DNA from 2 places in the Aeromicrobium sp. SORGH_AS_0981 genome. Region 2 is predicted to be linked to the other one. Evidence: predicted binding sites of a transcription regulator. Region 2 holds the regulator's gene; the other holds the start of a gene.
What was found. The regulator HrcA, encoded in region 2, represses chaperone genes, less so after heat shock. The targets are predictions, from matches to a motif close to TTGGCACTCGNNNNNNNCGAGTGCCAA.
Positions count from the first base shown of each region.

Region 1: groL (chaperonin GroEL) is a predicted target of HrcA. The motif match lies at 4,535-4,561, and genes of this name have one in related genera.

Region 1 is NZ_JAVIZD010000001.1:1,499,658-1,506,777, forward strand. Features, by position in the region: gene QE370_RS07660 (cold shock domain-containing protein) at 1-141, shown strand, start outside; gene QE370_RS07665 (hypothetical protein) at 245-2,125, shown strand; gene QE370_RS07670 (hypothetical protein) at 2,122-2,331, shown strand; gene QE370_RS07675 (hypothetical protein) at 2,328-2,756, shown strand; gene QE370_RS07680 (hypothetical protein) at 2,759-4,102, shown strand; gene QE370_RS07685 (hypothetical protein) at 4,138-4,389, shown strand; gene groL (chaperonin GroEL) at 4,683-6,314, shown strand; gene QE370_RS07695 (MmcQ/YjbR family DNA-binding protein) at 6,478-6,855, shown strand; gene QE370_RS07700 (hypothetical protein) at 6,899-7,120, shown strand, end outside.
Region 2 is NZ_JAVIZD010000001.1:2,175,730-2,182,849, reverse strand. Features, by position in the region: gene QE370_RS10995 (PhoH family protein) at 1-464, opposite strand, end outside; gene QE370_RS10990 (histidine triad nucleotide-binding protein) at 529-873, opposite strand; gene dnaJ (molecular chaperone DnaJ) at 918-2,078, opposite strand; gene hrcA (heat-inducible transcriptional repressor HrcA) at 2,095-3,132, opposite strand; gene QE370_RS10975 (hypothetical protein) at 3,286-3,717, shown strand; gene QE370_RS10970 (DUF3097 domain-containing protein) at 3,710-4,558, shown strand; gene QE370_RS10965 (CHAP domain-containing protein) at 4,640-5,539, opposite strand; gene hemW (radical SAM family heme chaperone HemW) at 5,687-6,847, opposite strand; gene QE370_RS10955 (long-chain fatty acid--CoA ligase) at 6,851-7,120, opposite strand, start outside.

The sequences.
Region 1 (7,120 bases), 680 kb from region 2:
GAGGGCCAGGGCGACGTGTTCGTCCACTGGTCGCGCATCAAGTCCGACGGGTACAAGACGCTCGACGACGGCCAGGCGGTCGAGCTCGAGGTCGTCGACGGACCGAAGGGCCGCGAGGCGCACGAGGTCGTCGGACACTGATCCGGACGACGTCGGCGTGACCCTGCGGGCGCGCCGCCGGGACGCTCGCGGGCGGCTGTATCCGACACTTGCGGTGTCACATGGCCGCTGACATACTCCCGGAATGTTCCCCGCATCCCTCCGCGCCGCCGAGCCCTCCTCGGTCGGCGGGGCCGCCCTCGACCAGGTGCTCGGCCTCAGCGTCGGCGCCGCCGTCGTCACCGCGGTCCTCGTCTACGTCGCCTGGGCCCACCGCACCCACCGCATCGAGTGGTTCCAGCGTCTCGGCGACGCACTCCACGCCCGCACCGGCGAGCCCGGCTGGGCGTCGATCCCGGCCCTGTTCGTGGCCAGCTCGCTCGTCGTGGCCCTCCTCGGCTTCCTCTGGGACGTCAGCCTGCACGCCGGGCGAGGTCGCGACGAGGGGCCGCTCGCGAACCCCGCGCACTACCTGATCCTCTACGGGCTGTTCGCCCTCTTCGTCGCCGGCATGAGCGCGGTCGTGTTCCCGCGCGACGGCCAGAGGCCGGGCATCGCGTCGGTGCGGATCACCCGCCGCTGGTACGCACCGGTGGCCGGCATCTTCATCGCGGCCTGCGGCTTCTACGCCCTCATCGGCTTCCCGCTCGACGACGTCTGGCACCGGCTGTTCGGCCAGGACGTCACCCTCTGGGGCCCGACGCACCTCATGCTCATCGGCGGCGCCGGCCTGTCGACGGCCGGCATCATCCTGCTGCACCGCGAGGCTGAGTTCTCCGAGGAGTGGAAGCGCTCGGCCGACAACCACAGCGCCCGCACGCTGCACAAGCTGACCCTCTCGATGGCGTTCGGCGGCCTGCTCATCGGCCTCTCGGTGTTCCAGGCCGAGTTCGACTTCGGCATCGCGCAGTTCCGCATGGTGTTCGCGCCGCTCATGATCGCCGCGGCGGCCGCGCTCACGCTGGTCGCCGCCCGTCTGTACGCCGGCCCCGGTGCGGCCCTGTTCGCCGCGTTCTTCTTCGTCATCGTGCGCGGGGTGGTCTCCTTCATCGTCGGCGACGTGTTCGGCCAGGCGAACCACGTGTTCCCGCTCTACCTGGGCAGCGCCCTGCTCATCGAGCTGCTGGCGCTCAGCAGGCTCAAGGAGCGGCCGCTCGTCTTCGGCGCGGTCGGCGGCCTCCTCATCGGCACCGTCGGGTCCGTGATCGAGAAGTTCTGGAACGACGCCGTCTTCCAGTTCCCGTGGCCCCAGGACATCTGGTTGGAGAGCCTGCTCACGGTCGTTCCGGTCGCCGTCGGGGCGGGACTGTGCGGTGCGCTGTTCGCGGTGGGTCTCGACGGTCGGCTTCCCGTCAACCGCTGGGTCGGCCGCTCGATCGTGGTCGGGTCGATCCTCGTGACGTCGCTGGCCGTCGCCAACGGGCTGAACGCCACGGTCCCGGAGGACGCGCAGGTGCGGTTCACGGTGCAGCAGGTCGGCACGGAGGACGAGCCCGAGGTCATGGTGCAGGCCACCACCACCGAGGGTCTCGTCGACGCGCACCCGACCTGGGTGCAGATCACCGCCTGGCAGGGTGGCGGCGCGGGCGTGGTCACGCAGCAGCTGCGACGCACCGGGCCCGACTCGTGGGAGACCACGAGCCCGGTCCCGATCGGTGGCAGCTGGAAGACGCTCCTGCGCGTCCAGGACGGACGCATGCTCACCGCGGCCCCCATCTTCCTGCCCGCCGACGAGGCGCTGGGAGCGGAGGAGGTTCCGGCCGAGGCGGAGATGACGCGCGACTTCGTCCCCGAGATCACGATCCTGCAGCGCGAGCGCGAGCTCGACACGTCGCCCTGGCTCTGGGGCGCCGCGAACCTCGTCGTCCTCGTCTGCAGCCTGGCCATCCTGGCGGGCATCAGCGTGGCCGTGGCCCGGGTCTCCGGCGCGATCGCCCGCGAGGGGCGGCGGCGCCGCGAGGAGCTCGAGTCCGGACCCGGCGGCGGCGACGGTGTCGACGAGGGCAGCGGGGCCGGCCGGGCGTGACCCCCGGGGAGGTGCTGTGGGCGCACCACGCGGCCCTCGTCGCGATCCCGGCCTTCGTGCCGGCCATCGTGGTCGTGGCGGTCGTGCTCCACATCGCCCGGAAGGACCGTCGCGACGAGGCCGAGGAGCGTGAGCTGATCGAGCGTGCGTTCCGCCCCGACGACGACGCCCCCGACGAGACCGAGGACGACAGGAGAGATCGATGAGGACCACGTGGGCCGGGTGCCTGCTCGGTGCCCTGCTGCTCGCCGGCTGCGGCGCGGGGGAGGACGCCCCCGACGCGTCGGCGTCGTCCACCCCGTCGGCGACCGCGGCGGCGACGTCGTCCGGCACGCCCTCGACGAGCGCGACGCCGGACTCCGAGGGGGTGACGGTCGAGGTGCGGCTCACCGCCGACGGTCCCCAGCCGCGCGGCAGGCGGGTGGAGGTGAAGGTCGGCGAGCCGGTCACGCTGACCGTGACGGCCGAGGTGGCCGACGAGGTGCACGTGCACTCCGACCCGGAGGTGAGCATCGACGTGCAGCCGGGTGACACGGTGTCGCGCACCTTCACCCTCGAACGTCCGGGCCAGGTGGCGGTGGAGTCGCACGAGACCCACGCGACCATCGTCCAGCTCGTCGTCCGGCCCTGACCGTGCTCGACCTGCTGCCGCAGCACGGCGTGGGCGGCTCGACCGACCTGCCCGTGCCGTTCCTGTACGCCGTCGTCGGCGCGAGCTGGGCCCTGACGATCTCCTTCGCCGTGCTCGCGTTCGCCTGGAAGGAGCCGCGGCTGCAGCCGACGGCGGCGAAGCAGCCCGGCGGGGGTGCCGGGCCGTGGGCGGCGGAGCAGCCCGGCGGGGGTGCCGGGCCGTGGGCGGCGGAGCAGCCCGGCGGGGGTGCCGGGCAGGCGGAGCCCGCTCGTCGACCGTGGCTGGCCGTGCTCGGTGCGCTGCTGGCCGCGTGGTTCCTGGGTGCGCTCTTCCTGGGCCCCGACGACGCGTCGAACCCGGGCATCGGGGCGTTCTACGTCCTGGTGTGGGTGGGGTTGGTGCCGCTCGCGCTGCTGGCGGGGCACGTGTGGAAGGACCTGTCGCCGTGGCGGTCGGTCCAGTGGCTGGTGGGTCGGCTCACCGGTCGTCCCGACGGGTTCGCGGTCTACCGCCCGGCGTGGGGCTACTGGCCCGCGGCCGCTGGGCTGTTCGCGTTCGTGTGGCTCGAGCTGGCCTCCCCTGACGCCGGCTCCGTCGACGCGGTGCGCACCTGGGTGGCGGTCTACGTCGTCGTGACGGTGGCGGGTGGCGTCGCGTTCGGGCCGCGCTGGTTCGACCGTGCCGACCCGTTCGACGTCTACAGCGCGGTGGTGGCACGGCTCGCGCCGCTGGTGCGCGGGCGGCGCTTCGAGCCGCACAACCCGCTGCGCTCGCTCCCGCTGCTGCCGGTGGCGCCGGGGATCGTCGCGGCGGTGTCCGTGCTGCTCGGGTCGACGGCCTTCGACAGCTTCTCTGCGTCCGAGGCCTGGCAGTCGGCCGCGCACTCCACGCTCACCACGTCGCTCGTGCTGCTGCTGTTCTGCGTGGTGGTGGCGGTGGCCTTCGTGGCCGCCTCGGTCGCGACGGGCGGCGTGACGTCGGCGCAGCGTCGTGCGCTGCCGGGGCTGATGGCGCACTCGCTGGTGCCGATCGTCGTGGGCTACGTCTTCGCGCACTATCTGACCTACCTGGTCGAGCGCGGTCAGGGCGTGGTGATCGGCCTGCTGCAGCTGCTCGGCACGGGCGACGGGCTCACGGTGTCGTACGTGCTGTCCGAGCACCCCGACCTCCTCGCGGTCTACAAGGTGGGGTTCGTCGTGGCCGGGCACGTGGTGGCGGTGGTCGCGGCGCACGACAAGGCTCTGGAGGTGCTGCCGCGAGCGCACCGGCTCACCGGCCAGCTCGCGATGCTCGTGCTCATGGTCGGCTACACCTTCACCGGCATCTACCTGCTGCTCTCGGTCTGACCCCGCCCTCCGCCCACCGCTCGTAGACTGGCGCGATGGGAACGGGTGTCGCAGCGGTCGGGGAGCTGTCGGCGCACCCCGTGGCCGTCCTGGCCATCCCCGCGTTCATCCCCGTGGTCGGCATCGTCCTGACCATCCTCTGGATCGCCCGCCAGGACCGCCGGGCCGAGGCGGCCGAGGAGTCCGACGTCAGGGAGCCGCCGCCCGTGGAGGAGCCGGCCCCGCACCCCCGCCGCCCCTGGCGTGACCGCCTCCCCCGCCTCGTCATCGGCGACGACGACGCCTAGGTCTGCGCCGCGGTTTACCACGGTCCCGTGGTAAAGCGCGTCCTCCCCAGGGATCTTTGCCTTGGGAGGACGACGTTTCCCACGGTCCCGTGGTAAACCGCCACGTCCCAACTGGCACTCTCCCCACCCGATTGCCAGTCCTGGGTTAGCACTCTTATAGTGAGAGTGCTAGACATCCGACCGGCCCGGTGAGGGTCGGGACGGCGGCGGGAAGGGATCGCCGTGCGTCCTGGCTCGTCCGTCGCGGGCACCGACCGGTCACACCCGAACCACGTCGAACCGGAGAGTTCCACATGGCCAAGTCCATTGCGTTCAACGAGGAGGCCCGCCGCGGCCTCGAGCGCGGCATGAACCAGCTTGCCGACGCCGTCAAGGTGACGCTCGGCCCCAAGGGCCGCAACGTCGTGCTGGAGAAGAAGTGGGGCGCCCCCACGATCACCAACGACGGTGTGTCCATCGCCAAGGAGATCGAGCTCGAGGACCCCTACGAGAAGATCGGCGCCGAGCTCGTCAAGGAGGTCGCCAAGAAGACCGACGACGTCGCCGGCGACGGCACCACGACGGCCACCGTCCTGGCCCAGGCGCTCGTGCGCGAGGGTCTGCGCAACGTGGCCGCCGGCGCCAACCCGATGGGCCTGAAGAAGGGCATCGAGACCGCCGTCGAGGCCATCAGCAGCCAGCTGCTCGGCATGGCCAAGGACGTCGAGACCAAGGAGCAGATCGCCTCCACCGCGTCCATCTCGGCCGCCGACACCACGGTCGGCGAGATCATCGCCGAGGCCATGGACAAGGTCGGCAAGGAGGGCGTCATCACGGTCGAGGAGTCGAACACGTTCGGCCTCGACCTCGAGCTCACCGAGGGCATGCGCTTCGACAAGGGTCACCTGTCGGGCTACTTCGTCACCGACCCCGAGCGCATGGAGACGGTCCTCGAGGACCCCTACATCCTCATCGTCAACAGCAAGATCAGCTCGGTCAAGGACTTCGTCCCCGTGCTCGAGAAGGTCATGCAGTCGGGCAAGCCGCTCGCGATCATCGCCGAGGACGTCGAGGGCGAGGCGCTGGCCACCCTGATCGTCAACAAGATGCGCGGCACCTTCAAGTCCGTCGCCATCAAGGCCCCCGGCTTCGGTGACCGCCGCAAGGCCATGCTGGCCGACATCGCCATCCTCACGGGCGGCGAGGTCATCAGCGAGGAGGTCGGCCTCAAGCTCGAGAACGCCGACATCTCGCTGCTCGGCACCGCGCGCAAGGTCGTCACGACCAAGGACGAGACGACCATCGTCGAGGGCGGCGGCTCGCAGGACCAGATCGCCGGCCGGGTCAACCAGATCCGCGCGGAGATCGAGAACAGCGACTCCGACTACGACCGCGAGAAGCTGCAGGAGCGCCTCGCCAAGCTGGCCGGCGGCGTGGCCGTCATCAAGGTCGGCGCGGCCACCGAGGTCGAGCTCAAGGAGCGCAAGCACCGCATCGAGGACGCCGTGCGCAACGCCAAGGCGGCCGTCGAGGAGGGCATCGTCGCCGGTGGTGGCGTGGCGCTCGTCCAGGCCACCGCGGCCGTGTTCGAGAAGCTGCAGCTCGAGGGTGACGAGGCGACGGGTGCGAACATCGTGCGCACCGCCGCGTCGGCCCCGCTGAAGCAGATCGCCGTCAACGCCGGCCTCGAGGGCGGCGTCGTGGCGGAGAAGGTCGCCGGCCTCGAGCCGGGCCACGGCCTCAACGCCGCCACGGGCGAGTACGTCGACCTCATCGGCGAGGGCATCATCGACCCCGCCAAGGTCACGCGCTCCGCGCTGCAGAACGCCGCCTCGATCGCGGCGCTGTTCCTCACGACGGAGGCCGTCGTCGCCGACAAGCCGGAGCCCGCTCCGGCCGGTGGTGGCGCCCCCGACATGGGCGACATGGGCGGCATGGGCTTCTGAGACGTCCTCCGGACGTCCAGGTCGAGCAGCCGTCGGCGTAGCGAGACCTGAGCCAGCACCACCCCTGACGAGGGCCCCGACCGGTTCGCCGGTCGGGGCCCTCGCGCGTCGTGGGACAGGTCGTCGGTCACGACCGTCGGTGGTCCGTGCCAGGGTGAGGGGCGTGGCTCGTGCACCCGTCCCCGACGTCTGGCTCGAGCGCGTCGGGCGTGTGCTCGACCCGCTGCCCGACGCGCGGCGCGAGCGTGCCTGGACCGGCGTCCGCTGGGTCGTGCGGGGCGCCAACGTCGCGCACCTGTTCGGGGGCGAGGACGGCCTGCTCCGGGTCACGTTCCGTGCCCCGATGGACGAGGTGGCCGCCTTCGAGCACCTCGGCCCGCCGTACTTCCGGGTCGGGCGCAGCGGCGACGTCGTCGGCCTGGTGCTCGACGACGGCGTGCACGACCCCGACCTCGACGAGCTGCACGAGCTGCTGCTCGAGTCGTACTGCGTGCAGGCGCCGCAGGAGCTCGTCGCGCGGGTGGAGCGCCCGGCGCCGTGACCGCCCCGGACCGTGACTGCCCGTGCCCTGGCAGGATGCTCGGGTGGAACCGAACGCGGGTCTGGCCCCCGAGCACCGCGAGCGTCTGCGCGCCGCCGGGGCCGACGTCGACGCCGTCGACGCGCAGACCTGGACCCGGGTGCACGACGGGGTCCCGACGTGGTGGCACGACTGCGACAACGCGCTCTACCTCGCCGACGGTGCCCTGCTGCCCCCGAAGGTCCTCGAGCAGCTGACCCTGTTCCCCGTGCGCGACGTCGTCGTG
Region 2 (7,120 bases):
ACGGCCTTGGCCATCGCGAGGTAGGTCTTGCCCGTGCCGGCCGGGCCGATGCCGAAGACGATCGTGTTCTGGTCGATCGCGTCGACGTACTTCTTCTGGTTCAGCGTCTTCGGCCGGATGGTGCGGCCCCGGTTGCTGAGGATGTTGAGGCTGAGCACCTCGGCCGGGCGCTCCTGCGTCTCGGTGCGCAGCATGCCGATGGAGCGCTCGACGGTCTCGGCGGTGAGTCCCTGGCCCGTGCGCACGATGGCGACGAGCTCGTCGAGCAGCCGCTCGACGAGCGCGACCTCGGCCGGAGCGCCGGTGACGGTCAGCTGGTTGCCCCGCGCGTGGACCGCCGCGTCGAACGCGTCCTCGACGATGCGGAGGTACTCGTCGCCCGGCCCGTAGAGGGAGACGGTGTCGATGCTGGTCGGGACGGTGAACGTGTGGGGACGCTGGTCCCCGGGAGAATCAGGAGTCATGTGTGCCTCCATGGTACGGGGATGCGCCGACACGTCGACAGCGCCGGACCGCGGCGCCGTGCGCTCAGCCCGGGGGCCAGCCGAGCGAGCGCCCGGCGAGCACGTGCCCGTGGCAGTGGAAGACCGTCTGGTGCGCGTCGGCACCGGTGTTGAAGACGAGCCGGTAGGAGCCGCCCGCCTCGTCGGCGACGCGGCGGGCCAGGCGCAGCAGCCCGACGGCCGCCTCCGGCTCGGCCTCGGCGAGGCTGCCGACGTCGGGCTGGTGCACGCGCGGGATGACGAGCACGTGCGTGGGCGCCTGCGGGCTGATGTCGCGGAACGCCACGGCGTGCTCGTCCTGCGCGACGACGTCGGCGGGCACCTCGCCCTCGACGATCTTGCAGAACAGGCAGTCGGCGCTGGGGCTCATGGTCCCTTCCTACCGCACCCGGCGGCCTGCGACGAGACCTCCGCTCAGCGGAAGGCGTCCTTGATGCGGCCGAACACGCTGCCGCGGTGGGTGCTGCCGAGCTGTGCCTCGGGACGCTCCTCGTCGCGCAGGGCGGCGAGCTGCTTCAGCAGGTCGCGCTGCGCGTCGTCGAGGTCGTCCGGGGTCTGCACGACGATCTCGACGACGAGGTCGCCGCGACCCGGTCCCCGCAGGCGCGGGACGCCCTGGCCGCGCAGCGTGAGCGTCTCGCCCGACTGGATGCCGGCGGGCACCTCCAGCCCGACGACCTCCGGCCCGTCCTCGTCGGCCAGGTCGGCCTCGAGGGTCGGCAGGTCGACGTGCGTGCCGAGGGCGGCGGCCGTCATGGGCAGCGTCACCTGGCAGCGCAGCTGGTCGCCCTTGCGGGTGAAGACGGGGTGGCGAGCCACCTCGACCTCGATGTAGAGGTCGCCTGCCGGGCCCCCGCCCGGGCCGACCTCGCCCTCGCCGGCGAGCTGGATGCGCGTGCCCTGGTCGACACCGGCCGGGATCGAGACCGTGATCGAGCGGCGCGAGCGCACCCGGCCGTCGCCGTGGCACTCGTGGCAGGGGTCCTGGATGACGGTGCCGAACCCGTGGCACGTCGGGCACGGGCGGGCCGTGCGGACGCTGCCGAGCGGGGTGCGCTGGACCTGCTGCACCTCGCCGTGGCCGTGGCACGTGCCGCAGGTGACCGTCGCGGAGTCGTCCTCGGCGCCGCTGCCCGAGCACCGCTCGCAGACCACGGCGGTGTCGACCTTGATCTCGCGCGTGACGCCGAACGCGGCCTCGGCGAGGTCGACCTGCAGGCGCAGCAGCGCGTCCTGCCCACGCTGCACGCGCGAGCGCGGACCACGGCTGCTGCTGCCGCCACCGCCGAAGAAGGCGTCCATGATGTCGTCGAAGCTGAACCCGGCGCCTCCGCCGAAGCCGCCCGCTCCGCCCCCGCCGCCGAGCGGGTTGCCGCCGCGGTCGTACACGGCACGCTTCTGGGGGTCCGACAGCACCTCGTACGCGGTGGTGACCTCCTTGAAGCGGTCGGCGGCGTCGGGGGCGTCGTTCACGTCCGGGTGCAGCTGACGCGCCAGCTTGCGGTACGCCTTCTTCATCTCCTCGGGCGTCGCCGACCGGGAGACGCCGAGCAGCGCGTAGTAGTCCTGTGCCATACGTCCTTCGTCCTGTTCAGCCGTCCGCGAGCTGTCGCCCGACGTAACGGGCGACCGCGCCGACGGCGGCCATGGTTCCGGGGTAGTCCATGCGGGTGGGGCCGAGCGTGCCGAGCATCGCCAGCGCCTGCTCGGAGGTGCCGTACGCCGACGAGACGACCGCCGTGCCGGGCAGTCCCTCGGTGCCGGTCTCCAGACCGATGCGCACGGTGGGGTCGGTGGTGGCCTCGCCGAGCAGCTTCAGCAGCACGACCTGCTCCTCCAGCGCCTCCAGCACGGGGCGGATGGAGGTGTCGAAGTCGCGGCCGAAGCGCGCGAGGTTCGCGGTGCCACCGACGGCGACGCGCTCGTCGCTGCGCTCGTCGGAGAACACGTGGGTGAGCGTGGTGACCACGGAGGTCACGAGCGGGCGGTCGGCGGGCGCGAACGTGCCGATCACGTCGGCGAGGCGCAGCGACGCCTCGGGCAGGCGCTGGCCCACCGCCGCCGTCATGATCCGCGAGCGGACGTCGGACAGCAGCCCGTCGCCCGGTGTCGCCTCGAGCTCGACGATGCGCTGCTCGACGCGGCCGCTGCTCGTGATCACGACCACGAGCACCCGCGCGCCCTCGAGCGCCACCACCTCGACGTGACGCACCGTGGAGCGGGTCAGCGACGGGTACTGCACGATCGCGACCTGGTTGGTGAGCTGGGCGAGCACCTTGACGCTGCGCTGCACCACGTCGTCGACGTCGACGGCGCCGCCCAGGAACGTCTCGATCGCGCGACGCTCGGGCGACGTGAGCGCCTTGACCTGCGAGAGCCGGTCGACGAACAGCCGGTACCCCTTGTCGGTGGGCACGCGACCGGCGCTCGTGTGGGGCTGGGCGATGAGCCCCTCCTCCTCGAGCACGGCCATGTCGTTGCGGATCGTGGCCGGCGAGACGCCGAGCTGGTGACGTTCGACGAGGGCGCGGGAGCCGACCGGCTCCTGGGTCTCGACGTAGTCCTCGACGATGGCGCGCAGGACCTCCAGGCGACGGTCCTCGGACGGGAGACGACGGTCCTCCGGCACGGCGCTCTCCTCCTCTGGGACGGTCTCGGCTGGACGGTGCGTGGCTCGGGTGCGACGACGCCGGACGGCCTCGGGCGCGCACGGCGCAGACGGGGTCCGTCGGCGCGGCGTGGCGCTTTGGCACTCACCAGGCGCAAGTGCCAGTCTAGCGCCGTGGGAGCAATCGGGAGCGAGGGTGAGGTCGTCTCGGTCACGGGTCGCTCGCGCACCCTGACCTACCGGCCGCGCCGGGTGACGCTCTCCGACGGCACGTTCCTCCTGCACGAGTCCCGCGGCGGCACGCTGAGCTCCGTCTGGGCCGCCGACCTCGGCGACCTCTTCGTCGAGGTCGTGCACCTGGGGCACGGCCCCGTCGGCGGCGAGCTGGTGCTCGTCGTCCCCGACGGCGACACCGTGGCCCTCGGCGACCTCGTCCCGCCCCTCGACGTCGTCCCGACCACCGCGCGGCCCAGCTGGGCGCAGGCCGTCGACCTCGCCGTCGGGCTGACCCGCTCGTCCACGCGGATCCTCACGAGCAGCGGCGAGATCGGCCGCGACGACCTCGAGGCGTTCCACCAGACGTTGCTGGGCGTGCTCCATGGCTGAGACCCGAGGGTGGGGTCGCTACGGCGACGACGTGCTCGCCGGCGACTGGAAGGCGCCTCCGCGCGGCCGCTCGACCGAGGTGCCCGCCGAGCTCGGCATGGTCGTCGAGGAGGTCACGACGGGCTGGTGCGGCGAGGTCGTGCGCGTCGAGCGCGACCTCGGCACCGTCGCCCTCGAGGACCGGCGCCTCAAGGTCAAGGTCTTCCCCCTCGGACCAGGGTTCCTGCTCGAGGGCAGGCCGGTGGTGCTGGTCGCCCCGTCCGGTGCCGCGCCGCAGCAGCCCGCGCGCACGGCGTCGGGATCGCGCGCGGTGGCCGGGCAGCGGGCCAGGGTGGCGCTGCCGAGCCGGATCCTCGTGGAGGGCAAGCACGACGCCGAGCTGGTCGAGAAGGTCTGGGGCGACGACCTGCGCGTCGAGGGCGTCGCCGTGGAGATGCTGCACGGCGTCGACGACCTCGTGGGCGTGGTCGACGACTTCGACCCGGGCCCGGACCGCCGGCTCGGGATCCTCGTGGACCACCTCGTGCCCGGCTCGAAGGAGTCGCGCATCGCGGCCAGGCTCTCCGGCCGTCCGCACGTGCTCGTCGTCGGCCACCCCTACGTCGACGTCTGGCAGGCCGTGAAGCCCGCGCGGCTCGGCGTCGCGGCGTGGCCGGTCGTCCCCCGCCACCTGGAGTGGAAGCGCGGCGTGTGCGCGGCCTTCGGCTGGCCGCACGCCGAGCAGGCCGACGTGGCCCGCGCCTGGCAGCACATCCTCTCGCGGGTCGACTCCTGGACCGACCTGGAGCCGGAGTTCCTCGGTCGCGTCGAGGAGCTCATCGACTTCGTCACCGCTCCCTAGCGGCCTGCTCCCCGCGGCCACGGCTGCGCCCGGACAGCGCGACGGCCCGGGACCAGGCGGTCCCGGGCCGTCGCGGCTCCCTCAGTCCTGCAGCACCGACTGCACCGTTGGCGTCGGTGCCGGAGTGGGCGGCGTGAGCCACTCCGTCCGCGGCAGCACGCGCCCGAGCACGCTCCCGTCCTCGACGAGGTCGAGGGTCGCGACGCCCAGCAGCGTGTCCTTGCCGCGCGTGCGCTCGGTGTTGTGCGCGTACAGGTAGGCCCGGACCGGACCTCTCGTCTGCACCGTCCGCTTCCAGGTGAACCGGTAGTAGGCCGTGCTGAACGAGAACGTCTCGACGGGTCGCACGCCGTTCGCCGCGTCGAGCGGTGCGCCGAGCGCCACGGTGTAGTCGACGTCCTTGCCCCACCGGTCGGGCTCGCTGGCCATGCCACTGACGGTGACCTTGCCGTCCTCGGACCTCATCGACTCGAGCAGCCCCGCCGGGGACCCGTCCGACGTCGGGTAGCGGACGAAGCCCGACGGCCAGGCCGAGCCCCGCCGCACGACGCGCCACATGAACGTGCCGTTCATGTTGTCCTCCGAGACCACGATCGACCCGTCGGCGCGGACCCGCTCGACGATCGCGACGTGGCCCTTCTCCCCGGAGTAGCCCTTGTAGGCGTCCCACCAGGCGACGTCACCGCGACGCGGGGCGTAGCTCCGCACCGGCACGCCGGCCGCGCGGGCCGCCCGGCCCCAGGTGCGGGCCGCGTCGGTGCCCGGCGGGCGTGCCACCAGACGGTTCTTCGTCAACCGGTAGGCGACGTAGTTCGTGCAGTTGCGGCCCGGCGTCTGGTTCCAGAAGGACGTCGACCGGACGGAGCCGTAGCCGCCGTCCGTGTAGCCCTTCGCCTTGCACTGCGTGTAGCTCGTGCAGAGCACCGTCCGTGCGGCGTCCGCCGATGTCGGTATACCAAAAATGGCCAACCCGATGAGCATGCTGATCACCGTTGGCCAATGCGCGACGCGCATTGCTCCCTCGCCAACTCCCCCGAGTTTGCTGTTTCTCCCACGTGAACCGTAAGTCCTCGACGAAGGTCCTGCATCGCGAATGACTAAAGTCCCAAAAAGTGAGAGTAACCTCCGCTACGGGGTGAGCTGTCGGACGACGGCGTCGGCGAGCAGCCGGCCCTCCAGGGTGAGCACCAGCCGCTCGTCGCCGAGCACGAGGCCGCGGTCGACCAGGTCGGGCACTTCGGCACGTCCGCCGGCGTCGAGGGCGGCGAGGGGCAGCCCCTCGCGCAGGCGCAGCTCGAGCATCACCTGCTCCAGTCGGCGACCGGCTGCGTCGACGACCTCGCTGCCCGCCTCGACCGACTCGCCGCGCTCCAGACGCTGCGCGTAGGCAGCCGGGTGCTTGACGTTCCACCAGCGTCGGCCCGCCAGGTGCGAGTGCGCACCGGGGCCCACGCCCCACCAGTCCGCCCCGTGCCAGTACAGCAGGTTGTGCCGGCAGCGGGCAGCGGCGTCACGGGCCCAGTTCGACAGCTCGTACCACCCGAGCCCGGCGTCGGACAGGACCGCGTCGGCGAGCAGGTACTTGTCGGCCGTCTCGTCGTCGTCGGGCATCACCACCTCGCCGCGGCGGACCTTGCGCGCGAAGGCGGTCCCGTCCTCGACGATGAGGGCGTACGCGGACACGTGGTCGGGCTCGAGCGCGACCGTGGCGTCCAGCGTGGCGCGCCAGTCGTCGACGGACTCCCCGGGGGTGCCGTAGATCAGGTCGACGCTCACCTGCTCGAAGCCGGCCTCCCGCGCCCAGCGGACCGCCTGCGGCACCCGCGCGGGGTCGTGGGTGCGGTCGAGCGTGGCCAGCACGTGCGGGACCGCCGACTGCATGCCGAAGGAGATCCGTGTGAACCCGCCCTCGCGGAGCCGGGCGAGCGACGCGGGCGTGACGCTGTCGGGGTTGGCCTCCGTCGTCACCTCGGCGTCGCGGGCCAGTCCGAGGTGCTCGTCGAGCGCGCGGAGCACCCGGACGAGGTCGTCGGCGGGCAGCTGCGTCGGCGTCCCGCCGCCGAAGAAGACGGTCTCGACCGGTCGGCGTCCGAGCGTCTCGGCGGCGCGACGCACCTCGGCGATCGCCGACGACGCGTAGGTGGCCCGGGTGGCACCCTCGCCGAGCTCGTCGGCCGTGTAGGTGTTGAAGTCGCAGTAGCCGCACCGCACGGAGCAGAACGGCACGTGCACGTACACGCCGAGGGGCCGGTCACCCTCGGTGACCGGCCCCTCGGCGTACGACTGCACCGCTCAAGCGTAGAAGGAGTCCAGCAGGTCCTTGTGGTTGGCCTCCACGACCGCGCGCTTGACCTTCATGCTCGGCGTCAGCTCGCCGGACTCGACCGAGAGGTCGTGGTCGAGGATCTCCCACTTCTTGATGGTCTCCCAGCGGTTGAGGCGCTGGTTGAGCTCCTCGACCTGCTCGGAGACGATCGCGTGGATCTCCGGCGACTTCACGACCTCGGCGTACGACCTGCCCTGCATGCCGTGGTTCTCGGCCCACTCGGCCACCGCGTCGGG